One region of the Nonomuraea sp. NPDC046570 genome, then DNA from elsewhere that is predicted to be linked to it. Evidence: riboswitches for the same ligand, from Rfam matches in the RefSeq annotation. Region 1 holds a riboswitch; the other holds the start of a gene.
The links. A riboswitch is a leader RNA that binds a small molecule or an ion and turns the genes downstream of it on or off. The one in region 1 is predicted to bind glycine.
Positions count from the first base shown of each region.

Region 2: it holds a riboswitch for glycine, as region 1 does, so the genes downstream of both, gcvP (aminomethyl-transferring glycine dehydrogenase) here and gcvT (glycine cleavage system aminomethyltransferase GcvT) in region 1, are expected to answer to the same signal.

Region 1 covers NZ_JBEYZF010000015.1:105,391-123,149, reverse strand. Annotated here, with positions in the region: gene ABZ911_RS23905 (glutamine synthetase family protein) at 1-1,236, shown strand, start outside; gene ABZ911_RS23900 (aldehyde dehydrogenase family protein) at 1,253-2,596, shown strand; gene ABZ911_RS23895 (3-oxoacyl-ACP reductase) at 2,600-3,364, shown strand; gene ABZ911_RS23890 (gamma-glutamyl-gamma-aminobutyrate hydrolase family protein) at 3,380-4,069, shown strand; gene ABZ911_RS23885 (hypothetical protein) at 4,381-6,576, shown strand; gene ABZ911_RS23880 (aminoglycoside phosphotransferase family protein) at 6,573-7,574, shown strand; gene ABZ911_RS23875 (GntR family transcriptional regulator) at 7,552-8,397, opposite strand; gene ABZ911_RS23870 (ATP-binding protein) at 8,517-8,996, shown strand; gene ABZ911_RS23865 (hypothetical protein) at 9,041-9,325, opposite strand; gene ABZ911_RS23860 (NB-ARC domain-containing protein) at 9,501-11,540, opposite strand; glycine riboswitch at 11,773-11,870, shown strand; gene gcvT (glycine cleavage system aminomethyltransferase GcvT) at 12,000-13,085, shown strand; gene gcvH (glycine cleavage system protein GcvH) at 13,082-13,471, shown strand; gene ABZ911_RS23845 (L-serine ammonia-lyase) at 13,538-14,914, shown strand; gene ABZ911_RS23840 (hypothetical protein) at 14,901-15,419, opposite strand; gene ABZ911_RS23835 (DUF6286 domain-containing protein) at 15,419-16,027, opposite strand; gene ABZ911_RS23830 (amino acid deaminase/aldolase) at 16,163-17,356, shown strand; gene ABZ911_RS23825 (hypothetical protein) at 17,366-17,759, opposite strand, start outside.
Region 2 covers NZ_JBEYZF010000072.1:1,513-14,969, forward strand. Annotated here, with positions in the region: gene ABZ911_RS41760 (MFS transporter) at 1-919, shown strand, start outside; gene ABZ911_RS41765 (TauD/TfdA family dioxygenase) at 922-1,827, shown strand; gene ABZ911_RS41770 (TetR family transcriptional regulator) at 1,870-2,439, shown strand; gene ABZ911_RS41775 (DUF5999 family protein) at 2,693-2,890, shown strand; gene ABZ911_RS41780 (alpha/beta family hydrolase) at 2,950-3,555, opposite strand; gene ABZ911_RS41785 (hypothetical protein) at 3,638-3,988, shown strand; gene ABZ911_RS41790 (tetratricopeptide repeat protein) at 4,005-4,802, opposite strand; gene gcvP (aminomethyl-transferring glycine dehydrogenase) at 4,878-7,745, opposite strand; glycine riboswitch at 7,904-7,996, opposite strand; gene ABZ911_RS41800 (MerR family transcriptional regulator) at 8,043-8,663, opposite strand; gene ABZ911_RS41805 (bifunctional nuclease family protein) at 8,810-9,280, opposite strand; gene ABZ911_RS41810 (MerR family transcriptional regulator) at 9,414-10,070, opposite strand; gene ABZ911_RS41815 (FHA domain-containing protein) at 10,067-10,579, opposite strand; gene ABZ911_RS41820 (mannose-1-phosphate guanyltransferase) at 10,807-13,302, opposite strand; gene ABZ911_RS41825 (CDP-alcohol phosphatidyltransferase family protein) at 13,307-13,457, opposite strand, start outside.

The sequences.
Region 1 (17,759 bases):
CGCTTCTTCCTCGAAGAGGTGCTGCACCACGGCGCCGAGGGCTGCAACTACCTGCTGGCCGTCGACGTCGACATGAACACCGTCGGCGGCTACGACATGTCCTCCTGGGATCGCGGCTACGGCGACTTCGTGATGCGGCCCGACCTGTCCACGCTGCGCCGCGTCCCCTGGCAGGAGGGCACCGCCCTGCTGATGGCCGACCTGCTCTGGGAGGACGGCCGGGACGTCCTCGCCTCGCCCCGGCAGATCCTGCGCCGCCAGCTCGCCAGGCTCGGCGAGCGGGGACTGGCCGCCTTCGTCGGCACCGAGCTGGAGTTCGTCATCTACGACGACAGTTACGAGGACGCCTGGCGGCGCGCCTACCGCGACCTGACGCCGGCCAACCTGTACAACGTCGACTACTCCCTGATGGGCACCGCGCGCGTCGAGCCGCTGCTGCGGAAGATCAGACTGGACATGGAAGGCGCGGGGATGTACGTCGAGTCGGCCAAGGGGGAGTGCAACCTCGGCCAGCACGAGATCGCGTTCCGCTACGACGAGGCGCTCCGCACCTGCGACAACCACTCGATCTACAAGAACGGCGCCAAGGAGATCGCCGCCCAGGCGGGCCGGTCGATCACCTTCATGGCCAAGCCGAACCAGCGCGAGGGCAATTCCTGCCATATCCACATATCGCTACGGTCTGTGGACAACTCACCCGTCATGGCCGGGGACGGGCCGCACGGGCTGTCCGAGCTCGGCGCCCGATTCATCGCCGGACAGCTCGCCTGCCTGCGCGAACTCACCCTCCTCTACGCCCCGAACATCAACTCCTACAAGCGGTACGTGCCCGGCAGCTTCGCCCCGACCGCGGTGAAGTGGGGTGTGGACAACCGCACGTGTTCGTTCCGTCTCGTAGGGCACGGGCACTCGCTGCGGATCGAGAACCGGGTGCCGGGCGGCGACGTGAACCCGTACCTGGCGGTGGCCGCGCTCATCGCGGCCGGGCTGTACGGCATCGACCACGAGCTGCCGCTGGAGGAGGCGTTCACCGGCAACGCCTACGCCTCCGGCGCCGAGACCGTGCCGACCACGCTGCGCGACGCGCTGGGCCTGTTCGAGGGCTCGAAGCTGGCGCGCGACACCTTCGGCGACGAGGTGGTCGCGCACTACGCGAACAACGCCCGCGTGGAGCTGGCCGCCTTCGACGCGGCGGTGACGGACTGGGAAATGTACCGGGGCTTCGAGCGCCTCTGACCAGGAAGGGCGAGACGTGAAGATCATCAATCCGGCGACCGAGGAGGTGCTCGCCGACGTCGACCTCGCCGACGCGGCCGAGATCGACCGGGCCGTGGAACGCGCCAGGAAGGCGTACCCGAGCTGGCGCGAGGTGAGTCCCGGCGACCGCGCCCGGCTGCTGCGCCGCTTCGCCGAGGCGGTCGACCGCCACACGGACGAACTGGCCGCGCTGGAGGCGGCCAACGCCGGGCACACCATCGGCACCGCCCGCTGGGAGGCCGGCACCGTCCGCGACGTGCTGCACTTCTACGCCGGCGCGCCCGAGCGCAACCACGGCAGGCAGATCCCCGTGCCCGGCGGCGTGGACCTCACCTTCCAGGAGCCGCTCGGCGTGGTGGGCGTGATCGTGCCGTGGAACTACCCGATGCTGATCATGTCGTGGGGAGTCGCCCCCGCGCTCGCGGCGGGCAACACCGTGATCGTCAAGCCCGCCGAGTGGACCCCGCTGACCGCGCTCCGCCTGGCCGAACTGGCCGTGCAGGCGGGCCTCCCCGAGGGGGTGCTCCAGGTGCTGCCTGGGGCAGGGGAGGTCGCGGGCGCCCGGCTCGCCGAGCACCCGCAGGTCGCCAAGATCGTGTTCACCGGCTCGACCGAGGTGGGCAAGCGGATCGCCGCCGTGGGCGCGCGGACGGTCAAGCGGCTGACCCTGGAACTGGGCGGCAAGTCCGCGAACATCGTCTTCGCCGACGCCGACCTCGACAAGGCCGCGCGCACCGCCCCCGCCGCCGTGTTCGACAACGCCGGCCAGGACTGCTGCGCCCGCTCCCGCATCCTGGTGCAACGCGAGGTCCACGACGAGTTCCTGGTACGGCTCGCGCAGGCCGTCCGGCAGATGAAGGTCGGCGACCCGCTCGACGAGACCACCGACATGGGCCCGCTGATCAGCGCCGAGCACCTGGCCAGGGTCGCGAGCTTCGTCGACGGCACGCCGTACCTGCAGGGCTCCTGCCCCGGTGGCAAGGGCTTCTGGTTCCCGCCGACCGTGCTGACCTCCCAGGTCACCGACCGCGCGTTCACCGAGGAGATCTTCGGCCCCGTGGTGTCGGTGGTCCCCTTCGACGACGAGGCCGACGCGATCCGCATCGCCAACGACACCAGGTACGGCCTCAGCGGCTCCATCTGGACCGGCGACGTGGGCCGCGCCCTGCGGGTGGCCCGCGCGGTCGAAGCGGGCAACCTGAGCGTGAACTCCCATTCGAGCGTCCGCTACTGGACACCCTTCGGCGGCTTCAAGGAGTCCGGCCTCGGCAGAGAACTGGGCCCCGACGCGCTGTCGGCTTTCACCGAGACCAAAAACGTCTTTATCGCAACGGAGTAGCTTATGCAGCGTTTGCAGGACCGGGTCGCCGTGATCACCGGTGCGGGCAGTGGGATCGGGCTGGCCACAGCACGCCGGTTCGCCCAGGAGGGCGCGAAGGTGGTGTGCGTCGACCTCGACGAGACGAGCGGGGCCAAGGCGGCCGACGAGGTGGGCGGGCTGTTCGTACGGGCCGACGTGACCAGCGACGCCGACGTGCAGCGGATGTACCAGACGGCGTTCGACACCTACGGCAGCGTGGACATCGCGTTCAACAACGCGGGCATCTCGCCGCCCGACGACGACTCGATCCTGGAGACCGGCATCGACGCCTGGCGGCGGGTGCAGGAGGTCAACCTCACCAGCGTGTACCTGTGCTGCAAGCACGTCCTGCCGTACATGCGGCGGCAGGGCAAGGGGTCGATCATCAACACCGCGTCGTTCGTGGCGGTGATGGGGTCGGCGACCTCGCAGATCTCCTACACCGCGTCCAAGGGCGGGGTGCTGGCGATGTCGCGGGAGCTGGGTGTGCAGTTCGCCCGGGAGGGCATCAGGGTGAACGCGCTGTGTCCCGGGCCGGTGAACACGCCGCTGCTGCAGGAGTTGTTCGCCAAGGACCCCGAGCGGGCGCAGCGCCGCCTGGTGCACATCCCCGTCGGCAGGTTCGCCGAGGCGTCGGAGATCGCGGCGGCGGTCGCCTTCCTGGCCTCGGACGACGCCTCGTTCATCACCGGGTCGGAGTTCCTGGTGGACGGCGGCATCTCGGGCGCGTACGTCACACCGCTGTAGCAAGGAGAGCACCGCATGTCCCGTCCCGTGATCGGCATCACCTGTTACGTCGAGACCGCGCGGTTCACCGTGTGGGAGATGCCGACGGCGCTGCTGCCGTACATGTACGTCGAGCAGGTGGTCCGCGCGGGCGGGCAGCCGGTGCTGCTGCCTCCGGCGGGCGACCCCGCGCCGCTGGTGGGGCGGCTGGACGGGCTGATCCTGGCGGGCGGCGGCGACATCGACCCGTCCAGGTACGCCGCCACCCCCCACGACCGCACCGGCTACATCCGGAAATTTCGGGACTCGGCTGAGTTTGGGGTGATGGGGAGTGCGCTGGAGGCCGGACTCCCGTTCCTGGGGATCTGCCGGGGGCTTCAGGTGCTGAACGTCACCCTCGGCGGCAGCCTCCACCAGCACCTGCCCGACGTGGTCGGCCACGAGGGCCACTCCCCCGCACCCGCCACCTACGGCCACCTGCCGGTCGAGATCACGCCGGGCACCCGCCTCGCCAAGATCCTCGGCACCGCCCCGGTGACCGTCCCCCACTACCACCACCAGGCGATCGACCGCCTGGCCCCCGGCCTCACCCCCACCGCCCACAGCACCGACGGCACCATCGAGGCGGTCGAACTCGACACCCACCCCTTCGCCGTGGCCGTCCAGTGGCACCCGGAGGCAGCCGACGACTATGCCCTTTTCGAGGCCCTGGTAGCCGCCTGTTAGGAATCATCCGGTGTGGGATACCGGAAAGCCGTTGACCATTAGTGATCTCTCTGGCTTTGATGGTGGGGAACGAGCTGAAGACGCTTTCCCTCTACGTCAAGAGAGGTTGAATGCCCCTCGAACCCCGGTTTCGACGGGTCGCGGCCTTGCATCGCCGTTTCGTCAACCGCGAAACCGCATTTGAGGTATTCGATGAGGAACTCTCCCAAAGCAGGCACGGACCCAGAATCCTCAACATCACGGGTGTCGGCGGAATCGGCAAATCACGGCTGCTGCGTGAGTTCGGCAAGCAGGCCAAGGAAACCCATCGAGTGGCGACGCTTGATCTGCAGGTCCCTGCCCATCGCCAGCAGGAGGACGCCTTGGCCGTACTGCGCGGGCAGTTCGGCGAGCAGGGAGTGCGGTTCGACCGGTATGACATCGCCTACGCGGTGCTGTGGCAACGACTCCACCCGCATCTCGGGCTCACCCGCAGCGAACTGCCTTTCGTCGAACACAGCGAGATCTTGAGGGAGGTGCTCGACAGCGCCTCCGGTGTGCCGGTCTTCGGCACTGCCGTCGGACTGCTCAAAGTTCTGGACAAGGGCAATGCCACCCGTAAGCGCCGCCGCCATCTGCGCGACGACGAGACTCTGCGGCAGTTGGACGTGCTTCCCGGCGCGGAACTGGTGGACGCCGTCACGTTCCTGTTCGCCGAGGACCTGCGCGCCTGCAGCGCCGACGTGCCGTACGTCGTACTCGTCGACGCCTACGACGCGCTTGGCCGGACCGCCGTCGACGATGTCTGGCTGAGGGATCTGGCCGCGCAGCTCGATCGCGGCCTGACCGTGGTGGTGAGCCGGGAGCCGCTCGGGTGGGAGGCGTACGACGCCGACTGGCGGCAGGTGATCCGTCAGATGCCCATCGAGGGGCTGGCGATGGAGGCGCGTCTGGAGTTGCTCGCCGACAGCGGGGTCACCGACGCGGCACAGCGGCAGGTGATCGCCCAGGCGAGCGTCGGCCTGCCGTTCTACCTGCATCTGGCCACCGACAGCCAGGCCAGGGGCAATGTGGTTTCCCAGGATGAGATCGCCCAGCGGTTCCTGCAGCACGTCAACGAGGAGGAGCGGCGCTACCTGCAGTTGCTGAGCGTGACCCGGACCTTCGACTACGACCTGTTCCAGGGGCTGGCCGCGGCTTTCCAGCTCCCCGGCGGGCGGCTGGCCTGGGAGGGGCTGATCGCCTACTCCTTCGTCTACCCGGCGGGCGACGGCTGCTTTCAACTGCATCAGCTCATGGCCGACATGCTGCGGGTACGGCTCTCGCCGGAGATGGCCCAAGACGCCCACCTCGTCCTGCACACCCTCTGGAGCCAACGGACCGACGACGCGGCGGGGATTCGTGAGGCGGTCTTTCACGGCCTGCACGCCGGCACGGTCCGCGACGGCGAACTCCTGGCCCACGCCGACCGGATCACCGCGTACGGCGGGGCGCAGGGCATCACGGGGTTGATCTCCGACATACGCGCTCACCTGGACGACGGCGGTGACCCCGCGCTGGAGGAGACCGCCGCCTGCCTGGCGGCCGAGGCCGCGGTCCTTCTTGGCGATTCCACGCGGATCAACGCGCTGACCCCGGAAACGGTGTGGCGGCTCGACAGTGAGGCCGGGGCGCGCCTGGCCGTTTCCGCCGCCCACGGTCGTCGCATCTCTGGGCAGACCGCTCACGCGTTGCGCATCTACACCGACGTGCTGGCCGTTCACAGCGGGGCGGCGCGCCGCCCGGCCGGGCTGTGGGCCGCCGACCTGCACATGGCCCAGGGCCGGTTCCGGCAGGCGTTCGAGCTGGCCGGGCAGGTCGTTGAGGGGTGCCCGCCAGATGACCACGTGTTCCTCGGGGACCTGGCTCGGCTGGTCCACCTGGCGTCGCGGTTCTCCTATGACTTCACCACCGCGGATCGTCACCTGGAGGAGGCCGCCCGGCACTACCGGCAGGCCGGGACGATCGTCGGAGAAGCGCTGATCTGCACCAACCGGGCGGAACTGCTGGCCTGGACCAACCCGTCCGAAGCGATCGCCGCCGCGGGTGCGGCGGTTGAAGCCAACAGTGATCTTGGGGCGACGCACGAGGTCGGCAAAGCGTACAGCGCGCTGGGCCAGGCACTGCTGGCACTGGGCGAGATCGCCGAGGCGTCCACCGCGCTGGATTCGGCCTGTGCCGCTCTGGAGAAGGCCCGCTACCGCTCAGGCCGGGCGCGGGCCGAGCTGCTCCGGGCCTGCCTGCACGTTCGGAACGAGGAACCTGATCTGGCGGCGGCGTCGGCCCGCTGGGCTGTCGGCGAGCTTCTGGCCGTCGAGGTCTACCCGACCCTGATCACCACCGCGAACAAGTTGCTGGAGGTCGTGGAGCGGCCGGACGAGAATGTGGGCGAGGCCGCGCGGCAGGCTTGGGCCGCAATTGAGCCCATCGACTCACACAGCGCGCTGGAGGCCCGGATGACGTACCACCTGCGAGGGCTGCTGGGATGACGATCGACCTCTATCAGGCCGCCCTCGCAGACGCCGGGACCAGCGGCTTCTACAACAAGAACGTGCGGATCGACGGCCCGTCCGGGCCGGTGATCGTGCGGATTCCGATGCACGACGCGGACAACGTCGACCTGCGCATCTGGCCCGAGCACGAGGTGCTGACCGCCATCGCCCCGTACGTGGCTCACGCTCCCAGGCTTCTGCAGGTCTGTGAGTCGCCCGCCTACCAGGTTCACGAGTTCGTCCCAGGCGACGTCCTGGACGACCTCGCGCCACGAGGACAGCACGTACCTCCGGTCGTGCTGGCCGAAGTGGTCGACTTGTTCGCCCAGCTCACGGCGGTTCCCCCGGAAGACCTGCCCGACCTGCCCGTGGCCTGGCCCGAGAGTGGGGACACCGGCGCTTTCGCGCGTGTCCTGTCGGACACCACGCAGGGGGTCCACGACACGTTCGGCGGAGAGTTCGGCCGGCTGTTCTCCGTTCTCGGGATTCCTGCGGACCCGCTGGCCTCGACGCGTGACCGGTGGTCCTCCCTCACCTCGCGTCCATTCCGGCTGGTCCACTCGGACATCCACCGCAAGAACATGATTCTCAGCTCGGGGCGGGTGGTCTTCCTTGACTGGGAACTAGCCCTGTGGGGCGATCCGCTCTATGAGCTCGCCGTGCACTTCCACAAGATGGGCTACGCCGATGACGAGCGCGACGCCGTACTCGCCCGATGGGTGGGGGCGATGGCTCCGGAGTTCACCCGTGGCTGGGAGCGTGACCTGGACACCTACCTCGCGCACGAACGGGTGAAGTCGGCCATCGTCGACACCGTCCGCTATACCCAGCTCATCGTCGGCGGGAAGCTTCTCGACGAGGAGGAGCAGGCGCTGCTCGACAAGCTCACGGACAAACACGCGGCGGCGGCCGAGGTCTGGGCGTTGCCCGATCCGCCCGACCGTGATCGGGTCGAGAGTGCCGTACGACGCCTCACATCTCCGCTTCCCGACTGATCGTGGTCCACATGCTGGTGAACCAGGACCGCGCCTGAGCGACGTACTGCGAGGCCGCGGCGGACGGGTCCTCGGTGAGCGCGTAGTGGAACAGCACGGAGTCCTTGCCCATGACGTCGTACAGGTCCTTCTGCTCGCCGTCGAGGCGGGCTGTGTGCTTGACGACCGGGTAGAAGCCGAAGAACGCCTGCTCGTGGTTGATCAGGTAGAGCTTGAACGACGGCGTCGCCGCGTAGGTCCGCACCTGTACCGAAGCGTTCTTCACCAAGCCGAGGTCGGCCAGTTCGTGCACGCCGTCGGTGATGGCCTGGGTACTGCGTAGCATGATCCGCCGGGCGCGTTTCCCGACGGCGGGATCGCCGGCGAGGTCGTCGGCCAGGCAGGGCAGGAGCATCGGCTGTTCCAGGTCCGGCAGGAGCATCCGAATGGTGATCGAGTCGGGGGTAAGCCGTCCGATGCGCACCTTGTCCAGCGGTTCCTGAAGCATCCCGGCGAGCGTTTCGCCGGAGAATCCGGCGAAGTCGATGGAGACGCTCTCCGCGTCGAAGGCGCGCTCCAGATGCGGGCGCAGTTCGACCGGACGCTCGGTGCGCTCGCGTACGAACACGCCGCTCCCCTGCCGCGAGAACACCAGCCCCTCGTCGCGGAGGAGACGAATGGCCTGCTGGACGGTCATGCGCGCGACGCCGTACTTCTTCGCCAGTTCGGTTCCGGAGGGGAGCTTCTCCCCCGGCTCGAGCTTCCTGGTCAGGATCGCGGCCCGAAGCGCGTTGGCCACCTGTCTGTACGGCGGGCGCGGGTCGTCGGGGTCCAGGCTCGTCATGGCCAAAGCCTAGGTTGCCTAACCCAGTTCCCGCAGCTCCCTTGACAGCATCGTCACCGACAGTGACATTAGAGTCACTCAGACGATGGCTAGGCAGGTTAGACAAGCGGAGGTGGCTGATGACGCGCAGCGAGAACCTGTGCCTTGGACACGTGGCTCCAGCCCTGATCGACGCGATGGTGGGCTTCCGGCCCGGCGGTATGACCTACCGGCGAACCTTCCCTGGCCGACCGGACCAGGTTCCCCGGGCCCGCCGCTTCATCCGATTCCTCCTGGAGGACTCCTCCTGCCGGGACGACGCCGAGCAGATCGTCGCCGAACTCGCGGCCAACGCCATCGCCCACACGAGCAGCGGGCACTCCCGTGGCACCTTCATGGTCGAACTGGCCCGTAAAGTCACGACGATCCGGGTCACCGTCTACGACTGCGGCTGGGACGGTACCCCCAGGTTCGACCTCCCCCAGGACGTGACTCCACTCGCCGAGCGCGGCAGGGGCCTGCTCGTGGTCACGGCACTGGCCACCAGGGTCGGCTGTCGCGGCACACAGGCGGTGGGCCACGCGGTGTGGGCCGAACTGTCCCCGATCTCAGCGAACTAGCCGACCCGCTGGAGATACGGCGGCACAATCACCAGGCCGTCGGTTCAGTCGAGGAGGCGGGTGTAGCGCACCCAGGCCCGGATCCAGGCCGCCTCCAGCACGGAGTCGACCAGGTAGGTCGGCCTGATCACACCGCGTGGCACGTAGTACAGCTCCACCGTCAGCAGCGTCGCGGCGGCGGCGACACCTATACGCCGCGCGTACACGACCCCTTCACCGGTCGGCGCCACGCGCAACTGACTCCACCCCACCCCCACCAGCAACCCCGCGACGGTACGCACCAGCCACTTGTCCCGCTTCGGCCCGAACACGAATTCAAAACTCCGCATATGAACCAGCGGCCACACCCCGCCCACCAGGTTGAACACCCCATGAGCCCGCGCCAGCCCAACCCCTCTTTCCCCCATGTCCGCAGCCTTGCCCGACCATCCCCACCGAAAACCGCCGACCACCGGATGAATCTGCTGGTCGGCCTCCCGTACGTCGTGGAGGTGGATGAGGGGTTCAGGCGAACAGGCGGGGGACCTCGGTGTCCAGGTTGAGGCGGGTGCCCTGGGCGAAGGCGGCGTCGAAGGCGTGGTCGCCGACCAGGGCGCAGGCCGCCTCCTCGCAGGCCCGCCGTGGCTCGGCGAACGCCGGAGAGCCCATCCCCACCGCCCCTTGGGCCCGCCACACCTGGTGGGACAGTCCGAGCAGGCGGGCGGCCAGGGTGCCGTCGGCGCGGGTGACCGCGATCCTGGCGAGCAGGTCGAGGGCGAGGGCGGTGCCGACGTGGTCGCGCAGCCGCCACTTGGTCTCCAGGCAGCGGCGGGCCAGGGCGGCGGCCCCGGCGATGTCGCCGCGCGCCAGCCGTACCGAGGCCAGGTGGTGGTCGGCGTAGGAGCGCAGCCAGCGTCCGCCGAAGGTGTCGGCCAGCCGCCACATCTGCTCGACCACGGCCTCGGCGGGCTCCAGGGCCTCGCCGCCCTGGCAGAGCAGCGCGAGCGCCTGGACCGACAGCGACAGCAGGACACCGAACCCGGGGTCGCCGAGGTCGTGGTGGATCCGCTCGGCGAGGCTCGCGATCACGCGCGCCTCGGTGAGGTCGCCGCGCAGCAGGGCGAGCCCGGCGCGCAGGGTCAGGATGTACGCGGCGCCCATCTCGTCGTCCTGTGCGCGAGCCTCGGTCGCGCCTTCGGCGAGCAGGTCCTCGGCGGTGTCGTGGTCGCCCTGCGTCATGGCGACGCACGCGCACGCCCACAGTGCGGCGGTCCGCGCGGCGCTCGGCCCCCGGCAGCGGGCCAGCGCGCGGTCGAGCTGGAGTCTGCCGTCGTGCAGGTAGCCGCAGGCGACCCAGAACCAGACCAGGTGCCCGGCCATGTCCAGGCCGCGTTCGTGCTCCCGGGGGTCGGACCAGCAGTGGTCGAAGGCCGCCCGGATGTTGGCGAGTTCGCCGGACATGCGCCGCGACCAGCCGATCTGGTCGGGCCCTTTCCATTCCTGGTGGAACCAGCGGGCGAGGCCCAGGTAGTGGTCGAGGTGGCGGCGGCGCAGGTCGGCCTCCTGCCCGAGGTGGGCGAGCCATTCGCGGCCGTAGACGCGCAGTGTGTCGAGCATCCGGTAGCGGCGTCCGGCCGTCAGCACGATCGACTTCTCGATCAGTCCCTCCAGCGCCCGCTCCGCGCCCTGCGGGGTGAGCGGCTCGTGCCCGCACACCGCGGTGATCGCGTCCAGGTCGAAGTCGCCGCTGAACACCGAGAGCCTGGCCCACAGCAGCCGTTCCAGCGGCTCGCACAGCTCGTGGCTCCAGCCGATCGCGGTGCGCAGCGTCTGGTGGCGGGGCATCGAGGTACGGCTGCCCGCCGAGAACAACCGGTCGTCGAGGTTCTCCAGGATCTGCTCGGGCGAGAACACCCGAAGCTGTACGGCGGCCAGCTCGATCGCCAGCGGGATCCCGTCCAGTCTGCGGCAGAGTCGCAGCACCGCCCCGCTCGGCTCGAAGCGCGGTTGCACGGCGACGGCCCGCTCGGCGAACAGCCGTACCGCGTCCCCGCCCATCTCGACCGCGTCCAGCGGGGGTACGGCCAGCACGTGCTCGGCGGGCAGCCCGAGCGCCTGCCTGCTGGTGACCAGCAGCCGTACGCCGGGCGCGGCCCGCAGCAGCGCCTCGGCCAGGGACGAGCAGGCCCGCACCAGGTGTTCGCAGGTGTCGAGCAGGATGAGCAGCCGCTTGTCGGCGAGCTGTCCGACCAGGACGTCGAGCTGCGGCTTGGCGCTCTGGTCGCGTAGTCCGAGGGCTTCGCAGATGGTGTGCGCGAGCAGCGCCTCGTCCTGCAGCGCGGACAACTCGACCAGCCAGACGCCGTCGCGGTAGGCGCCCGCCACCCGTTCGGCCGCGCGCAGCGCCAGCCTGGTCTTGCCGACGCCGCCGACGCCGGTGAGGGTGAGCAGGCGGACGCGCGCCAGTAGCCCGGTCGCGTCCTCCAGCTCCCGCGACCTGCCGACGAAGCTCGTCATCTCCGCGGGCAGGTTTCCGGACCGCCCGCCCTCCACCGCACCGATCACGCGTTCTCATGTCGTCGTCGTGGATTTGACGTCAGCCGATCGTAACCATGAAGGCGTCACGGCCTGAGCACGATCAGTGAGATCGGTGGCGGATTGTCCAGCATGCGAGGGATGACAGCCGCCCGTCGCCCCCTGGGACGACCCGGCGGTCATCCCGTCCGGTGGGACATTCGGCACCGCGCGGTAATTACGCTCGCCCCCGTGGGCACACTAGGCTGGTGGCCGACACCGATGACCCCGTGCGGGAGAGCGTCCTGACATCCGGTCAGGACCCCTGAAGGAGCAAGCCCTCCCCGCAAACCTCTCAAGGCAAAGGACCGCGCGGACCAGGTGAGCTCTGGAAAGCAGGCCTGTGGCCTCGCCGAAGGTGAAAGTCCGGCAAAACACCGGGCGAAGCTCTCAGGCAACCATGACAGAGGGGGAGGATGCTGGCATCCAATCTGTCGTGAGGTGCGAACTATGTCCCGACCTACACCGTTGCGAGACATCCACCAGGATCTCGGTGCGACGCTGACCGACTTCGCCGGTTGGCTCATGCCGCTGCGCTATGGCAGCGAGTCCGCCGAGCACAACGCCGTCCGCACGGCCGCGGGTCTGTTCGACCTCTCGCACATGGGCGAGATCTTCGTGACCGGGCCGCAGGCGGGCGAGGCCCTGGACTACGCGCTGGTCGGCCACCTGTCGGCGCTGGCGCCCGGCCGTGCCCGGTACACCATGATCGTCAACGAGCGGGGCGGGGTGCTCGACGACCTGATCGTCTACCGCCTCGGCGACGAGGAGTTCATGGTCGTCGCCAACGCCTCCAACTACCCGATGGTGGCCGTCGAGCTGGCCGAGCGGGCCAAGCCGTACGACGCGGTGGTCGAGGACCGCTCCGAGCAGTGGGCGCTGATCGCCGTGCAGGGGCCGCGCGCCCAGGAGATCCTGGCCACGCTGACCGACGCCGACCTGGAGGGGCTGAAGTACTACGCGGGGCTGCCCGGCGTGGTCGACGGCCGCGAGGCGCTGATCGCCCGCACCGGGTACACCGGCGAGGACGGCTTCGAGCTGTTCGTCGCCAACGCCGACGCCACCCCGCTCTGGCACGCGATCACCGCCGCGGGCGCGCCGTACGGCCTGCTGCCCGCCGGGCTGTCCAGCCGTGACACGCTCAGGCTGGAGGCGGGTATGCCGCTGTACGGCAACGAGCTGAACGCCGAGCTCACCCCGTTCGACGCGGGCCTGGGCAGAGTGGTGAAATTCGACAAGCCGGGCGACTTCGTCGGCAGGGCCGCGCTGGAGCCGCTCAAGGACATCCCGCCGGGCCGTCGGCTGGTCGGCCTGGTCGCGCGGGGCCGCCGGGTGCCGCGCCACGGTTACCCGGTCACGCACGACGGCGCCGTGGTCGGCGAGGTCACCAGCGGGGCCCCGTCCCAGACCCTGGGCAAGCCCATCGCGCTCGCCTACGTGGACACTGGGGTAAGTGAAGATCTGGCCGTGGACATCCGCGGCAGCCATGAGGCGGTAGACCTGGTCGCGCTGCCTTTCTACAGGAGGAACAAGTGAGCAACATCCCCGACGACCTGAGCTACACCAAGGAGCACGAGTGGGTCGCCGGCCTCGACGACGGCCGCACCGTGACCGTGGGCATCACCGCCTTCGCGGCCGAGGCTCTCGGTGACGTCGTCTACGTGCAGCTTCCCGAGATGGGCGCCACGGTGGCGACCGGCGACTCGATCGGCGAGGTCGAGTCGACCAAGTCCGTCAGCGAGATCTACGCGCCGGTCTCCGGCGAGGTGGTCGAGGTCAACCAGAGCGTCGTGGACACCCCCGACCTGGTCAACAACGACCCCTACGGCGAAGGCTGGATGTTCCGCGTCCGCCTCGACAGCGACCCCGAGGACCTGCTGAGCGCGGAGGAGTACACCGCGCTGACCTCCGGCGACTCATAGTCCCGCAACCGCCGGGGCCCTTCCGGGCCCCGGCCTTCGATCCCCCGCCTGAAGGGCGCATCATCAATGGCGATCAGCGTCTTCGACCTCTTCAAGATCGGCATCGGCCCGTCCAGCTCGCACACCGGCGGCCCCATGGCGGCGGCGCACAAGTTCGCCCGCGGCCTGCACGACGACGGGCTGCTGGAGAAGACCGCACGCGTCGAGGCCATCCTGTACGGCTCGCTCGGCCTGACCGGCAAGGGCCACGGCAGCGACAAGGCGGTCCTGCTCGGACTGTCCGGTGAGAAGCCCGAGCTGGTCGACGTCGACACCGTCGACGACCGGCTGGCCGCCATGCGCGCCGCCGGCACCATCGAGCTGTACGGCACGCAGACCATCCCCTTCGTCATCGGCGAGGACCTCGTCTTCGAGCGCAAGATCTCGCTGCCCGAGCACCCCAACGGCATGCGCTTCACCGCCTTCACCGCCGACGGCCACCCGCTGCGCGAGAAGGTCTACTTCTCGGTGGGCGGCGGCTTCGTCGTCGACGAGAACGCCACCGGCGCGGACCGGATCAAGCCGGACGACACGGTCGTGCCGTACCCCTTCCTGAGTGCCGCCGAGTTGCTCGCGCACTGCGCGGAGACGGGGCTGTCGATCTCCGGGCTGATGATGGAGAACGAGAAGGCGTTCGGCCGTACCGAGGAGCAGATCCGGGCGGAGATCCTCACCCTCTGGCGGGTCATGTCGGAGTGCGTGCGGCGCGGCATCGCCAAGGAGGGCGTGCTGCCCGGCGGCCTCAAGGTCAAGCGCCGGGCGCACCAGCTCCACCGCCGCCTGCAGTCCGAGTCGCCCGCCCAGGACCCGCTGCACGCGATGGACTGGGTGTCGCTGTTCGCGCTGGCCGTCAACGAGGAGAACGCCGCCGGCGGGCGCATCGTCACCGCCCCCACCAACGGGGCCGCGGGCATCATCCCCGCCGTGCTCACCTACTACAACCGCTTCCTGCCGCACGCCGACGACGAGGGCGTGGTCCGCTTCCTGCTCACCGCCGCGGCCGTCGGCGTGCTGTTCAAGGAGAACGCGTCGATCTCCGGCGCCGAGGTGGGCTGCCAGGGTGAGGTCGGCTCGGCCTGCTCGATGGCCGCCGCCGGGCTGACCGAGGTGATGGGCGGCACGCCTGAGCAGGTGGAGAACGCCGCCGAGATCGGCATCGAGCACAACCTGGGGCTGACCTGCGACCCGATCGGCGGGCTGGTGCAGATCCCGTGCATCGAGCGCAACGCGGTCGCCTCGGTCAAGGCCATCGCCGCCGCCCGCATCGCGATGCGCGGCGACGGCAAGCACTTCGTCTCGCTGGACAAGGCCATCCGGACGATGAAGGCGACCGGTCGCGACATGCTCGACAAGTACAAGGAGACCTCGCGCGGCGGGCTCGCCGTCAACATCATCGAGTGCTGACCGGCCCGCTTCGCCGTACGTGCAGTCTGACCAGCGCGCCCATCTCGTCGTCGCCGACCTCGCGCCTGATCCGGCCCACGACCTCGCGGTCGAGGCGGCCGGCCACGGCGCCGACGTCGGCGGCGGGCGGGCAGGTCACCGCGAGGCGCAGCCGCTGCTTCCCGACGACCCTGACCCGTGTCCGGCCGACGCCTTCGACGTCCTTCAGCCCGACGCAGAGCAGCGCGGTGCCCGTGCCGTCGCGGCTGCCGATCCGGCCCCAACCGGCCGCCATCAGCAGCCAGCGCAGCGCGAGCATCGCCAACAGCACCAGGACCAGCGCGGCCGCCCAGCAGGCCCACGGGTGCTGCGCCAGGTAGGCGGCCAGGCCGGGCCGCAGGATGCGGGCGCCCTTCGGCTGCGCGGGCAGGGTGCCGGTGCCGCGCAGGAAGGTGTACGCGCCCGCGCCCAGCAGGATGGCGCCGACGACGGCCAAGCCGACCCTGTTGCCCGTGTACTGCCGCATCACAGGCCCCTTCTGCGCAGCCGTACGACCACCTCGCTCGCGCAGAGGGCGCCGAGGCCGTTCAGCCTGTCCCCCACCGCGGCGCCGACCTGCCGGAGCGTCGCGCCGGTGCGGTCGGCCTCGGTGACCACGACGACCTCGATCTGCCGGGGGCGCAGCCGTACCTTCGCCCGGATCACCCCTTCCACGTCCTCGGCCACGGCGCGCAGTGTGCGCCGCAGGCCCGAGCGGGTGATGCCGATGACCAGGCGCGGGTCGGTGGTCTCCACCGCCACCAGCCTGGCCCGGCCCGGTAGCAGCGCGAGCAGCAGCAGGATGGTGCCGAGCACCGCGGCGACCAGCGCGCCGCCGACCACGAAGGGGTTCGACCACGGGTGCTCCGCCGCCAGGTCCGCGGCCTGGTCGACGGGTACGAGGCCGATCCGCTCGCCCATCAGCGCGGCGACGACCTCGACCGCGGTCAGGCCGAGCCCTGCTGTCAGGGCCAGCGCCACCGCGACCCCGGCGGGTGTACGCGCCGGTTTGAGCGCCCTGCTCGCCCTGCGCCTGGGGGTTTCCTGCTCGGGGCGGGAGGCCGCGCCCGGCAGGATCCCCTGGAGAGTTGTCATCACACCGACCAGAGGTACAGCCCCCGGCTAGCAGCCGACGGCCCTCCTCGCCGCCCGTTTGCACGATCATGGGGATTTCCAGGGGTGCGGTTAATATGAACTGGACTCATATTCAATGACGGCTACCCTGCTGGTATGGACGATCGACAGCGCTATGACCTGGCCACGGCCGCGCTCGACCCACCCTTCGCCGTTCTCGACCTCGCCGCGCTCCACGCCAACGCGGCCGACCTGGTACGCCGGGCGGGCGGCAAGCCGATCCGGGTGGCCAGCAAGTCGATCCGGTCCAGGGCCGTGCTGGAGCGGGTGCTGGGTATGCCCGGGTTCCACGGGGTGCTCGCGTTCACCTTGCCCGAGGCGTTGTGGCTGGTCTCCACCGGGGTGCGGGACATCGTGGTGGCCTACCCGACCGTGGACCGGCAGGCGCTCGCCCGGCTGGCCGGGGACGCCAGGGCGGCCCGGGAGATCACCGTCATGGTGGACAGCACGGACCATCTCGACTTCATAGAGTCCGCGGTGTCCGAGGTGGCCAACCGCCAAGAAATCCGGATATGTATGGACATCGACGCCGGATTTGTCGCCCTTGGGGGGCGGTTCCGGGCAGGTGCCTTGCGTTCGCCCATCCGGGAGCCCGAGGACGCCGTCGACCTGGCCACCGACCTCGCCAAGCGCCCCGGGCTCCGGCTCGTCGGCCTCATGGCCTACGAGGCCCAGATCGCCGGAGTGGGCGACGACCCGCCGGGCAGCGCCGCGTTCGCCAAGGCCATCCGGGTGATGCAGGGCCGGTCGGCACGCGAGCTGATCGTCCGGCGGGGCCGCATCGTCAACGCGGTCCGGCAGATCTGCGACCTGGAGTTCGTCAACGGGGGCGGCACCGGCAGCATCGAGAAGACCGTGCGGGAGAAGGCCGTCACCGAGGTGGCAGCGGGATCCGGCTTCTTCCATCCCCGGCTGTTCGACTTCTACCGGGGCTTCACCGGACGGCCCGCCGCCCTCTTCGCCCTGCCCGTGGTACGGCGTCCCGCCCTGGACGTGGTGACCGTGCTCGGCGGCGGCTACCCGGCCTCCGGAACGCCGGGGGCCAACCGGCTCCCCCAGCCGTACCTGCCCGCGGGCCTGACGTACTCGGCGGACGAGGGTGCCGGAGAGGTCCAGACGCCGCTGCTCGGCCAGGCCGCGCAGGACCTGCGCATCGGAGACCGGGTGTGGTTCAGGCACGCGAAGGCGGGCGAGATGTGCGAGCGCTTCGCCTCCCTGCACCTGATCGAGGACGACCGGGTGGTCGAGGAGGTCCCCACCTACCGCGGCGAGGGCAAGACCTTCCTCTGAGCCCCCAGGTCAGCCGCTCGTCCTGGGCCGCCAGAGCACGAGCCGGGGCGCGCCGACTCCGTTGGAGATGAAACCGGCGATCTCCCCCTTGTCGTTGACGGCCTTCGGGGTGGCGGTGTACGCGCCACCGGGGTCGGGCAGCCTGAGCGGGCGGCTGTCGTACCCCTGCCAGACTCCCGCGTAGCTGTCGCCGTACGGGCTGGAGCAGCCGTACTCGCCGACGATCAGGCCCGCGTCGTTGATGTCGGCCGGTGTGGCCCCGCCCGAACCCTCCTCGCGGAGCGGCCGCATCCCTGTGGCGGCGCTCCAGACGAAGCCGCGCGAGAAGACGCCGCCAGCGTCCATCGCGGACTCGCCCAGTACCTCGCCGCGATCGTTGATGGCGACGGCCGTGCTCCAGTTG
Region 2 (13,457 bases), on a different contig from region 1:
CTCGTTCCTGTCGGTCGTGCTGTTCGTGTTCTTCGAGACCTCGAACATGTCGCACCTGCCGTTCCTCATCGGCCGCGACCATCTCGGCGAGGGCAACGCCAAGCTGCAGCTCAGCAACTCCGTCGCCAGGATCGCCGGCAACAGCCTCGGGTCGGTGCTGGTCAACGCGTTCGTCGCGGTGTTCGTGCTGATCGTGGACGTGGTGGCGCTGCTCGTCTCGGCCGTCGCCTGCGCGCTGATCCGCAAACCCGAGCCGGTGCCCGACCCCGCGGAGGAGCGGCCGGGCGTGTTCGCCTCCATCGGCGCGGGCCTGCGCTGGGTGTGGATGGAGCCGCTGGTACGGCCGGGCGTCATCGCCGCCGGCTTCTACATGTTCTTCTACACCGGCATCGAGGTGCTGCTGCCGCTGTGGGTCATCGAGGGGCTCGGGCTGGAGCCGTACTGGGTGGGTGTCCTGCTCGCCGTCGGCGGCCCCGGCGCCATCATCGGCTCGCTGCTGGCGGTCAAGACGATGAAGCGGATCGGCATCGGACCCGCCTTCTTCTGGCCCACCGTCGTCGGCAACCTGTCGCTGTTCCTCATCGGTCTGGCCACCGGGCCCAGCTGGCTACTGATCGTCATGATCGGCCTGGCCCAGTTCGTGCTCGGCGTGACCGGGCCGATCGCCATGGTGGCCAGCGGCACGCTCCGCATGGGCGCCACCCCGGACCACATGCAGGGCCGGGTGATCGCCTCGCAGCGGGCCGTCGCGCTCACCCTCGCCCCGGTCGGCGCGCTGGTCACCGGCCTGCTCGCGGCCGGCCTCGGCATGCGTGCGGCCCTGCTGATCTGCGCGGCGGGCGCGATCATCCCGATCATCGTCCTGGCCCTGTCGCCCATCCCCAAGACCATGGGCATGCCCGAACCGCAGGAGCACTGAGTATGGAGAAGATCTCATCGGGCGCGACCACCATCGCGATGCTCGGCGAGGCCGACCGCGAACGCGCCGACGAGCTGCTGCTGGAGCACGGCGCGGTGCTGCTGCGCGGGCTCGGCGTCGGCTCGCCCGCCGACTTCCACCACCTGGTCAGCACCTTCGGCGAGCCGTTCACCGACTACCGCCACGGCAACTCCCCGCGCACCGCCGTGCAGAGCGGGGTGTGGACGTCCACCGAGTACCCCGCCGAGTACGAGATCTCGCTGCACAACGAGCTCTCCTACGCCGGCGCGTGGCCCTCGCGGCTGTTCTTCTACTGCCACCGGGCGCCCGAGAGCGGCGGCGCCACCCCCGTCTCCGACTCCCGCGCGGTGCTCGCCGGCCTGCGGCCCGAGGTGCGCGAGCGGTTCGCCGCCAAAGGCGTCGCCTACCTGCAGAACCTGCACGGCGGGTACGGCCTGGGCAAGTCCTGGCAGGACACCTACGAGACCGCCGACCGGGCCCTGGTGGAGCAGGCGCTCCGGGAGACCGGCGCCGAGTTCCACTGGACCGCCGACGACGAACTGCGGGTACGGCAGGCCCGCCCCGCGACCCGCCGCCACCCCGTCACCGGCGAGGAGGTCTGGTTCAACCAGGCCGAGCAGTGGCATGTCTCCAGCCTGCCCGCCGACGAGGCCGAGGCCCTGCTGGAGATGGCCGAGTCCGACGAGGAACTCCCCCTGCAGGCGACCTACGGCGACGGCGACCCGCTCGACGAGGCCGACCTGAGGCACGTCCGCGAGGTGGCCAAGCTGGGCGAGTGCTCCTTCCCGTGGCAGCAGGGCGACGTCATGATGATCGACAACCTGCTCGTCATGCACGGTCGGCACGCCTACACCGGCGGCAGGCAGGTGATGGTGGCGATGATCTGACCGGCGCGGCGCCCTTTACACAGTAAGGTCAGCCTTGGCAGGATGACCCCCATGCCTGCCAAGCGACCACCGGTCCCACTGTCCCGTGAGCGCATCATCGAGGCCGCGCTGCACATCGCCGACGGCCAGGGCCTGCGCAGGCTGACCATGCGCAGGCTCGGCGACGCCCTGCAGGTGGAGGCGATGGCCATCTACCACCACCTCCCCCGGGGCAAGGAGGCCCTGATGGACGCGCTCGCCGAGCACGTCACGGCCGTCCAGGTCGACCGGGGCCCGACCTGGGAGGACACGGCGAGGGCCTGGTGCAGGGCCAGCCGCGAGGCACTGCGCGAACACCCGGGCGTCCTCGCCCTTGCCCTCACAAAACCCCCTAAAGGGGGTACGGCTATCGCGATAAGGGAACAAACCGAACAACTAGCTGATTCGGGTCTGAATAACGCGGCCAATGCCGTACAGGCCCTCAGAGCCTTCGTCTTCGGTAGTGTCGCCGTGGAGGTCCAGCAGTCCGGCTGGGCGGATCCGGAGACCGACACCTGGATTCGCAGGGACGAGCGAGCCGACGCCGATTTCGAGCGGGGGCTCGACGCGCTCCTCAGGGGCCTGCGGGCGTAAGAGATGGTTTACCGGTCTGACGGCGTGTCGAGGTTGGACCGTTATCTTGCATAAGGCACCCTGTGTCATAGGTCACGCGACCGCGACACAAACCTTGAAGGATCACCCTCCATGACTCCTTCAATCGTCCTAACGGGCTATGTCGGAAAGTGTGACGCACACCGCACACTTACTGGAGAACGCATCACCACCCGAGCCGCTCCCCGACCGTCGATCCGGTGGGAGCCACCCACGAGATATCGGAGGCACGCCGATGTGCCCGCACGACCCGGCCTGTCCGTCAGCCGAGGGGCCCGACCGCGAGGCCGCACGCACCCTGGCGGCCCATCCCGAGCAGGGATGGAGCCTTCTGTGCAACGGAGTGGTCCTGTTCGAGGACACCGGTGAGCTGCTTCCCAGCGGCACCGTGATCGCCCCGCACCGGCCGTACCCGCTCGTCGGCGCGGCCTGACGCGCTCGCACGTCCACGGGCGGCAGCACAGGGGCTCGGCAGCGAGCCCCGCACCGTGATCAGCGTGACGGGGCTCCACGAAACCGCGCGATCCACTCGGCGACCACCTCGCCCACCCTGGCGGGGTCCTTCTTCAGGTCATGTCCCTCCCCCGGCAGCACAACCAGGCGTGCCGCGTCGGCCGGGTCGGGCACCCCGAACGGATCCCTGTCGCCGCTGACCACGAGCACGTCCACGCCTGCCCCGCGCAGCTCGTCGGCCCGGGACTTCTCCGGCCTGCCCGGCGGGTGCAGCGGAAAGGCCAGCGCCACCACGCCCCGCGCCCCGACCGCCACCGCCGTACGGCAGGCGACCCTGGCGCCGTTGCTCCGCCCGCCCTGCACCAGCGGCAGGTCCGGCCAACGTTCGCGCAGCGCGGCCAGCACCACCGTCCACGCCTCGTCCTGACGGGCCGGCGACCCCGGCGCCCGCGCCCCCGCCACCCTGAACGGCTGCAGCACCCTGGCCACCGTGGCGCCGCCCTTCGTCGCCGCGTCGCGCACCGCCAGCAGATCGGGCGCGTCGACTCCGCCGGCCGAGCCGTGCGTGAGCACCAGCAGCAGCTCGGGCCGCGCCACCTCGTCCACCTCGACCAGGGCGGGACCGCGCGGGGTGATGACCTCCATGCGGAAAACGGTACCTGCGGAGGATCGCGGTCCGGCACTCCAGGCCGATGGCGGCGCGTCGCTCGCCTGCGACAATGAGGGGATGCCAGAGAGAGATTCCCTCCGCGAGGACCTGCACGCGACCCTCGACGCGCGCCGCGAACTCGGTCCCGAGTACGAGGCCGCGCTGGTCGAGTCGTTCGTGGCGCGGCTGGACGAGACGATCGCGACGCGCGTGCGCGGCGAACTCGAAGGGTACGGCCACCGCCCGCCCGCCAAGACCAAGAGCGCCGGCGCGGTCATGGTCCCGATCGCGCTGGGATCGTTGGGCATCGGCATTCCGCTGACCGGCATCGGGGCCGGCACGGCCGGATTCGACGGACTGCTCCTCGTCTGGGTCGGCATCGTGGTGATCAACCTGGCCGCCGCCGCCGCGATCTTCCGCCGCCCCTGACGGCGGGGCCCCGCCGTCAGGCGTCGCGGTCCAGGCGGAGGCGGACCTCGGTGGCGAGGGTGTCGTCGGGGTGGTCCAGGCCGTAGGCCCACACGCGCTCGGCGTCGTCGGCGCGCCCGCGCAGCGGCAGCGTGCGGGCCAGCAACTCGATGGACAGCGCCACCGTCTGGGGTTCCTCCCCCTCCTCCACCGCCCCCGCGAACTCCCCGCAGGCCAGCTCCAGGTGGGCGATGCCGAGCAGCACCCGCAGCCGCCCCACGGCGGCCCCCTTGGCGCCCGCCAGCGCCTCCAGCAGCACCTCGGCCGCCTCCCCGGGCTCACCCTGGTCCAGCAGCAGCTCGGCCAGCTCCTGCGCGGCCCTCGGCCCCAGCTCGGGATCGCCGACGGAGATCGCCGCGCGCAGCTCCCGCTCGGCGTCCAGCAACTCGCCCTGCTGAGTGGACAGCCTGGCCAGCGCCAGATGCGCCAGTGGCAGGTAGGTGACGGTGCCCACGCCCAGCACCGCCTGCCAGGCGGCCCTGGCCTGGTCGGTCGCGCCCTCCCGCTCGAAGCCGCGAGCCAGGTGGCAGGCGGCCTGGGCGGCGTACTCGGGATGGCCGCTGGCCAGCGCCGCGCGGGCGGCGGCCCTGGCTCCGGCCAGGTCGCCGCGCTCCTGTAGCACCACGGCCAGGCCGACGGCCGCCTGCGCGGCGTCCGGACCGGCGGGGTCGGCGGACAGCTTCATGAAGATGGCCGCCGCGCGGTCGAGATCTCCGGTCTCGGCCAGGCGCCGGGCGGTGTCCAGGGATGAGGTGTCGAGCTCTGGGGACGTCAACAAGGCTCCTTAGACGACAATCGCCCCGAGCCTAACGACTCGGGGCGATCACGTCTGCCGACATGCCAGGGAAGGTCAGTCCTCGTAGGCGGAAAGCGGCGGGCAGGCGCAGACCAGGTTGCGGTCGCCGTACGCCTGGTCGATGCGGCGCACCGGCGAGAAGTACTTGCCGTCGCGCAGGGCGGGCACCGGGTAGGCGGCCTCGGTGCGGTTGTAGGGGTGGCTCCACTCGTCGGCGACCAGCGAGTCGGCCGTGTGCGGCGCGTTGCGCAGCGGGTTGTCGGTGCGGTCGTAGTCCCCCGCGGCGACCTTGGCGATCTCGCCCCTGATCGCGATCATGGCGTCGACGAAGCGGTCCAGCTCGGCGATGTCCTCGCTCTCGGTCGGCTCGATCATCAGCGTGCCCGCGACCGGGAAGGACATGGTCGGGGCGTGGAAACCGTAGTCGATGAGCCGCTTGGCGACGTCGTCGACGGAGACGCCGGTCTCCTTGGTGATCTGGCGCAGGTCGATGATGCACTCGTGGGCGACCAGGCCGCCGCGCCCGGTGTACAGCACCGGGTAGTGCGGGGCGAGCCTGCGGGCCAGGTAGTTGGCCGACAGGATGGCCTGCTCGGTGGCGGCGCGCAGGCCGTCGGAGCCCATCATCCGGATGTAGGCCCAGGAGATCGGCAGGATGCCGGCCGAGCCGTACGGCGCCGCGGACACGGGCCCGACGGGGCCGCCGTCGCGCAGCGGGTGGCCGGGCAGGTACTCGGCCAGGTGGGCGCGGACCGCGACCGGGCCGACGCCGGGGCCGCCGCCGCCGTGCGGGATGCAGAAGGTCTTGTGCAGGTTGAGGTGCGACACGTCCGCGCCGAACTCGCCCGGCTTGGCCAGGCCGACCAGCGCGTTGAGGTTGGCGCCGTCGACGTAGACCTGCCCGCCCGCCTCGTGCACCCTGGCGCACACCTCGGTGATCGCCTCCTCGTACACGCCGTGCGTGGACGGGTACGTCACCATGATCGCGGCGAGCTGGTCGCGATGCTTGTCGATCTTGGCGTTGAGGTCGTCGAGGTCCACGTTGCCGTCGTCGTCGCAGGCCACGACCACCACGCGCATGCCCGCCATGACGGCGCTGGCGGCGTTGGTGCCGTGCGCCGAGGACGGGATGAGGCACACCTCGCGGCCGAGGTCGCCGTTGGCGCGGTGGTAGGCGCGGATCGCCAGCAGCCCGGCGAACTCGCCCTGCGAGCCGGCGTTCGGCTGGATGGAGACGGCGTCGTAGCCGGTCACCTCGGCCAGCCAGCCCTCCAGGCCCTTGATCAGCTCCAGGTAGCCGGCCGCCTGCTCCTCGGGGGCGTAGGGGTGGATCGCGGCGAACTCCGGCCAGGTGATGGGCTCCATCTCGGTGGTCGCGTTGAGCTTCATCGTGCACGAGCCCAGCGGGATCATCGACCGGTCGAGCGCGATGTCCTTGTCCTGGAGCCTGCGCAGGTAGCGCAGCAGCGCGGTCTCGGAGCGGTGGGTGTGGAAGACCGGGTGGGTCAGGTAGTCGCTCTCGCGCAGCAGCGCACTCGGCAGCGCCCCCAGACCGCTGCGCTCGGCCAGACCGGCGAGGGCGGGGACGTCCTGCTCGGCGCCGAAGGACAGGACGACCTGCTCGACGTGCGCGAGCTCGGTCTTCTCGTCGCAGGAGATCGAGACGTGGTCGGCGTCGGCGAGGTGCAGGTTGACACCCCGGGCGGCAGCCTCGGCGACGACCTCGGCGGCCCGGCCTGGGACACGGGCCAGGACGGTGTCGAAGAACGTCTCGTGCACGACGGGCACGCCCCGCTCGCGCAGCGCCTCGGCCAGCGTCACGGCCAGGCGGTGGGTGCGCAGCGCGATGCGGCGCAGACCGTCGGGGCCGTGGTAGACGGCGTACATCCCGGCGATGACGGCCAGCAGCACCTGCGCGGTGCAGATGTTGCTGGTGGCCTTCTCGCGGCGGATGTGCTGCTCGCGGGTCTGCAGGGCGAGCCGGTAGGCGGGGTCGCCGTCGGCGTCCACCGAGACGCCCACCAGGCGGCCGGGCATCTGCCGCTGCAGGCCCTCGCGGACGGCCATGAAGGCGGCGTGCGGGCCACCGAAGCCGAACGGCACGCCGAAGCGCTGGGAGGAGCCGATCGCGATGTCGGCGCCGAGCTCGCCCGGCGCGGCGATCAGCGTGAGCGCCAGCAGGTCGGCCGCGGCCACCACGAGCGCGCCCGCGGCGTGCGCCCGCTCGGCGACGGCGCCGAAGTGGCGGATCTGGCCGCTCGCGCCCGGGTACTGCACCAGCACGCCGAAGCACTCGGGCAGCTCGCCGGTCAGGTCGCTCTCCACCAGCGTGATGCCCAGCGGCTCGGCCCTGGTGGCGAGCACGGCCTTGGTCTGGGGCAGGGCGTCGGCGTCGACGACGAACACGTCGCTCTTGGACCGGCCCGCCCGGCGCGCCAGGGTCATGGCCTCGGCGGCGGCCGTGGCCTCGTCGAGGAGGGAGGCGCCGGCGACGTCGAGGCCGGTGAGGTCGGAGACGACCGTCTGGAAGTTGAGCAGCGCCTCCAGGCGGCCCTGCGAGATCTCCGGCTGGTAGGGCGTGTAGGCGGTGTACCAGCCGGGGTTCTCCAGCAGGTTGCGCCTGATCACCGCGGGGGTGATCGTGTCGTAGTAGCCGAGGCCGATCATCGAGGTCATCACCTGGTTGCGGCCGGCCAGGGCGCGCAGTTCGGCGATGGCCTCGGTCTCGCTGGCCGCCGCGGGCAGCTTGAGCAGGTCCTTGACCCTGATGGACTCGGGCACGGCGACGGCCACGAGGTCGGCGACGGACTCGAAGCCCACCGTCTCGAGCATCTTCTGCTGCTCGGCGTCGGAGGGGCCGATGTGGCGCGTCGCGAACGGAGGGGCAGTGAGATCACTGAGGGGTGACGACAGGTCGGTCATGAACGGTGCCTCCCGAGGCTTGGAGACCGGCGCCAGGGCGCGGGCGTATGCCGGATCTCCCCCTCTGTCATCTCGACCTGAGAGCTTCACCCCCGGGATCGGGGGCTTGCACCGTCGGTGAGACGCGCCTGGCGGGCGCACCTGCTTTCCAGAGTTGCCTCACCCGAGCGGTACAGGATGCCTGAGAGATTCCGGGGAGGGTTGCTCCTTCGGCGCCCCGGGCCTGCCGGGGACTCTCCCGCACGGGGTCGTCGGCTTTCAGGTCAAGGTTACCGCCAGCCGCGAGGGCGGTGGAAACTAGCCCGTGCGTCGTGCACGCCGCCGCTGGGCCAGCTCGTCAGCGGGATGGTCGGCCGGGACCTCGTCCTCGACCGCCGCGCGTTCCCCCGGCAGCTCCGCGAGGGAGCCCTCGACCTCACGCCAGACCCGGCCCAGGGCGATGCCGAACACGCCCTGACCGCCCTGAAGCAGGTCGATGACCTCGTCGGCGGAGGTGCACTCGTACACGCTCACGCCGTCGCTCATCAGCGTGATCTGCGCCAGGTCACCGACCCCGCGCTCACGCAGATGGTGTACGGCGGTGCGGATCTGCTGGAGCGAGACGCCGGTGTCGAGAAGGCGCTTGACCACCTTGAGCACCAGGATGTCGCGGAAGCTGTAGAGCCGCTGGGAGCCGGAGCCCTGCGCGGCTCTTATCGTCGGTTCGACCAGGCCGGTCCTGGCCCAGTAGTCGAGCTGCCGGTAGGTGATGCCGGCCGCAGAGCAGGCCGTCGGGCCTCGATAGCCGATGTCACCAGGCAGCGTCGCAGGCTGCTCGTCAAAGAGCAGACCCTGCTCACCGGCACGCTGCCGCGCACTCTCGCGCGGCACCGGATCTTCCTGGCCGGCCGTCTTTCCCTCGCCGCTGCTGACCGCCACGCGGACCTCCGGCTTTCTCTCATCCCGCGGTCTGATCTGGGGGTTCGTCAAGGGCAACCACGGGTTTCACTTGCACCGTAGGACCGTGAACAATCTCAGTCAACGATCCCGCCCGGCGCGTCGTGAAGCGTAAATGGAGTGAATTGCTACCCCGCGCGACCGAAGTCTTCGGGCGTGATCTTGTCAAGGAACTCGCGGAACTTCTCCACTTCGTCCTCCTGATCGTCAGGGATCAGCACCCCCGCCTCCTGGACGACCTCCTCGCTGGCGAAGATGCGCGCCCCGGTTCGCAGGGCGAGCGCGATCGAGTCCGACGGACGGGCACTGACCTCCACGCCGTTGGAGAACACCAGGTCGGCGAAGAAGATCCCGTCACGCAGGGCGACGATGTTGACGGCTCGCAGTCCCACGCCGAGAGCGCTGAGCACGTCCCTGAAAAGATCGTGGGTCAGCGGCCGCGGCGGCGGCTCGTCCGCCTGGGCGAGCGCGATGGCGGTGGCTTCGGCCATGCCAATCCAGATGGGCAGAAATCGCTCGCCGTGCGCCTCCTTCAGCAGAACAATCGGCTGATTAGTGGGCATTTCTACCCGAACACCCACGACCTCCATCTGCAACACGGGCTGCTCCGAATTCGACTGGCCGGAGGCCCGCGGGCACCCGGGCTCGGCACGGCAATAGTTTGACCACTTCCGCAATTCAACGTAACACCCGCGGAGCCTGCAATGTCCGGGCGGCCCCGTTAGCGGCGGATCAGCGGCCCAGGACGTCCCTCACCCCGGCGCGCAGCAGGGCGGCGTGCAGCTCCAGGAGCGTGCCTGACAGCTCCCTGGCCACTTCGTCGGCCTCCCCCACGGCCCCGGGCCTCCGGCGCTTCAGAATGGGCGCCACGCTCTGCTCGATCAGCCCCGCCTCGCGCTCGGCCGCCGCCTTGACCGCCCGCAGATGCCGGGCCCGCAGCCCGAACCTGGCCATCGCGCCCACGCTGCGCGCGATGACGAGGGCGTCGGCGTCGTAGCGCCTGGCCACCGGGTTCAGCAGGCCGTAGTCCTCCAGTTCGCCGAGGGTCTCCTCGTCCAGACCGCTCTCGCGCAGCAGCTCCGCGCGGCTGAAGCGGACCTCCTCCTTGACCTCGGGAAGAGCCCGCGGACGGCCGAGCGCCTCGGCCATCTTGTCCTTGATCACCCGCAGCGGCAGGTAGTGGTCGCGCTGCTCGGTGAGGATGTACCGCAGTTGCTCCACGTGCATGTGGGTGAACTTGCGGTAGCCCGAGGGGCTGCGTTCGGGTTCGATCAGGCCCTCGCCCTCCAAGAACCTGATCTTGGAGATGGTGACGTCGGGGAACTCGCCCTGCAACAGGGCGAGCACCTCCCCGATGCTCATGTGCGAGCGTGCCGCCTGCGAGCTCATGCGCCTGCTGAGCTCCGCATGAGGAAGACAAGCCGGAACTTGCCGATCTGCACCTCGTCCCCGGCGTGCAGGGGGACCTCCTCGATGCGCTCCCTGTTGACGTAGGTGCCGTTGAGGCTGCCCACGTCGCGCACGGTGAACTGGCCGCCGGGACGGCGGTAGAACTCCACGTGCCGGCGCGAGACCGTGATGTCGTCGAGGAAGATGTCGCTCTCGGGGTGCCGCCCGGTCGTGGTGAGGTCCTTGTCGAGCAGGAAACGGCTGCCCGCGTTGGGACCGCGCATCACGATGAGCAGCGCGGTGCCGGGACGCAGGTTCTCGACCGCGGCCCGCTCGGCGAGAAGCATCTCACCGGTCTCCGCCTCATACGCCTCGATTCCCGCGACGGAGATCGTCGACGTGGTGTCCCCTGAGACCTCTGTCCTGGTCAGCGGTGACCCACAGCGGGAGCAGAAACGGGCATCCTCGGGGTTGGCATGACCGCACTGCGTGCAGTAGACGCTCGGCATCGATCGGCTCGGCCTCCTACCGCGAAGACGCGGCAACGGTGCTCAGGGCGCGCCTCGCTTCTTCGCTTCTCAAGTTGTGGTGCTACGGATGCGAAGGACGCAACCTACGCTGATGAGACGCAAAGGTCAAGGCGAGGCGCTCGACGGTGGGTTCGGACGGTGACAAAGTTACCGCCGAGCAACCCCCAAGGTCCATGCCGCCGCGCCTGTTTGTGCGGCGGTGTTCGTCACGTTCCGGCCGCGCGCTCGACCACGCGCGCCCAGTGTTCGAGCAGTGCCTGTGCGGAGTCGACGTCCTGGGCCTCGGCCCACAGGCCGGTGACCGGCTCCGCGGCGGCCGGCAGGATCAGCACCCAGGCGCCGTCCTCGCCCACCACCCGCACCCCGTCGGCGGTGTCGACCTGGTAGCCCTCGGCGGCCTCGATCACCGAGCGCATCACCGCGCCCTTGGCCGACCACGGCGTCGGCACGGTCCGCTTGAGCAGCCTGGCCTCGGGGATCCTGGCGTCGATCTGGCTGAGCGACAGGCGGGTGCGGGCGACCAGGCCGAGCAGCCGCATGAAGGCGGCCAGGCCGTCGACGGTCGCGGCGAACTCCGGGACGACGAACCCGCCCCTGCCGTCGCCCGCGAAGATCATGTTCGGGCTCCTCGCGGCCGTGGTCAGCGCGTCGAGCGAGGTGGGGGTCCACTGCACCTGTACGCCGTGGAAGCGGCAGACCTGCTCGGCCACCCTGGTCGTGGTGACCGGCAGCGCCACGCGACCGCGCCGCCGCTCGGCCGCGACCAGGTCGAGCACCACCAGCAGCGCCCGCTCCTCACCGATGAGCTGGCCCTTCTCGTCCACCAGGGCGATCCGCTCGCCCACCGGGTCGAACCTGACGCCGAAGGCCGCCCTGGAGGAGCCGACCAGCTCGGCCAGGCGCTGCAGGTCGCGGCGGCGCTCGGCGAACGTCTCGGTCGGCGAGGAGTCGTCGAGGCGGGCGTTGACGGTGAGCACGTCGACGCCGACCCGGCCGAGCAGTGTGGGCAGCACCAGCGAGGAGGTGCCGCCCGCGCAGTCGACGACCACCTTCATGTCCCGTACGCCGCTCATGTCGACGCAGCGCAGCAGCTCGTGCGCGTAGTCCTCGACCGCCCTGGCGGGGAAGCTCAGCTCGGCGATCTCGCCGGGGAAGGCCCGGCGGAACTCCTGGCGGGAGAAGACCCGCTCCAGCTTGCGCTGCGCCGACGGGGCCAGGTCCGCGCCCTGGGCGTCCATGAACACGATGTCGGCGCTCTGCGGGTCGCCGGCGGTGGTGCGCAGGGCGATGCCGCCGGCGATCTGCTTGCGGGTGGTGTGGAAGCGGGCCAGGGGCAGCGGGGCCGCCTCCAGGTCGAGCACGTCGATGGCGCTGGCGGTGAGGGCGCTGATCACCGCGCGTTTCAGCGCCCTGGCCGCGCGGGAGGAGTCGCGCGAGGTGACGACCGAGGCGCCCTTCTTCAGCGAGGTGGCGTAGGCGCTGGCCAGCCGTACGCACAGTTCGGGGGTGATCTCCACGTTGACCAGGCCGCTGACCCCGCGCGGGCCGAACAGGCTGCGCTGGCCGCGCGACTCCCAGATGACGCTGGTGTTGACCACCGCGCCGGCCTCGATGGTCTTGAACGGGTAGACCCGCACGCCGCTGGAGACGTACGCCTCGGCCTCGATGATGCACTCGTCGCCGATGACGGCGTTCTCCTCGACCCGGGCGCCGGTCATCAGGTCGCTGTTCTTGCCGATGACGCAGCCGCGCAGGTGCGCGCCGGGGCCGATGTAGACGTTGTCGTGGACGACCGCCCGGTGCAGGAACGCCCCCTCGCGGACGACCGCGTTGCTGCCCAGGACGGTGTACTCGCGCAGTTCGGCGCCCGCCTCGATCTTGGCGTAGTCGCCGATGAGCAGAGGGCCTTTGAGGACGGCGTCGGGGTCGACGGAGGCGTTCTCGGCCACCCACACGCCCGGGGAGAGCTCGAAGCCGCCCAGGTCCACCTTCACCCGGCCGGACAGGGCGTCTGCCTGGGCCTTGAGGTAGCTCTCGTGGGTGCCGACGTCCTCCCAGTAGCCGTCGGCGACGTAGCCGTAGATGGGGGCGCCGCGTTCCAGCAGGCGGGGGAAGACGTCGGCCGACCAGTCGACCTGCTCGTGGTCGGCGACCTCGGCGAGGATCTCCGGCTCCATCACGTAGACGCCGGTGTTGACGGTGTCGGAGAAGACCTGGCCCCAGGTGGGCTTCTCCAGGAAGCGCTGCACCCGGCCGTGGTCGTCGACGATGATGATGCCGAACTCCAGGGGGTTGGGCACGCGCTTCAGGCAGATGGTGACGAGGGCGCCGTTCTCCCGGTGGAAGCGGATCATGTTCGATAAGTCGATGTCGGTGAGGGCGTCGCCGGAGATCACCAGGAACCTGTCGTCGCGCAGGCGGTCGGCGGCGTTCTTGACGCTGCCCGCCGTACCCAGGGGGAGGTCCTCGGTGGCGTAGTGCAGGCTCATGCCGAGTTCGTCGCCGTCGCCGAAGTAGTTGCGCACGAGCGCGGCCAGGAACTGGACGGTGACCACGGTCTCGGTCAGGCGGTGGCGCCTGAGCAGCCGCAGGACGTGCTCCATGATCGGCCGGTTGGCCACGGGGAGCAGGGGTTTGGGCTGGTTGGCAGTCATCGGTCGCAGCCGAGTGCCCTCCCCGCCCGCCATGACGACCGCCTTCAAGGGATCACTCCTTCTTCGCCGCGGCTACGAGCTGGCGCACCTGTACCACATACAGCACCCCCGCCCACCAGTACAGGCCCGTACCCCAGATGGTGAAGGCCCAGCCGATGACCTGGGTAAAACCGGCATACCAGGCACCGGCGTGTGAAGCCAGG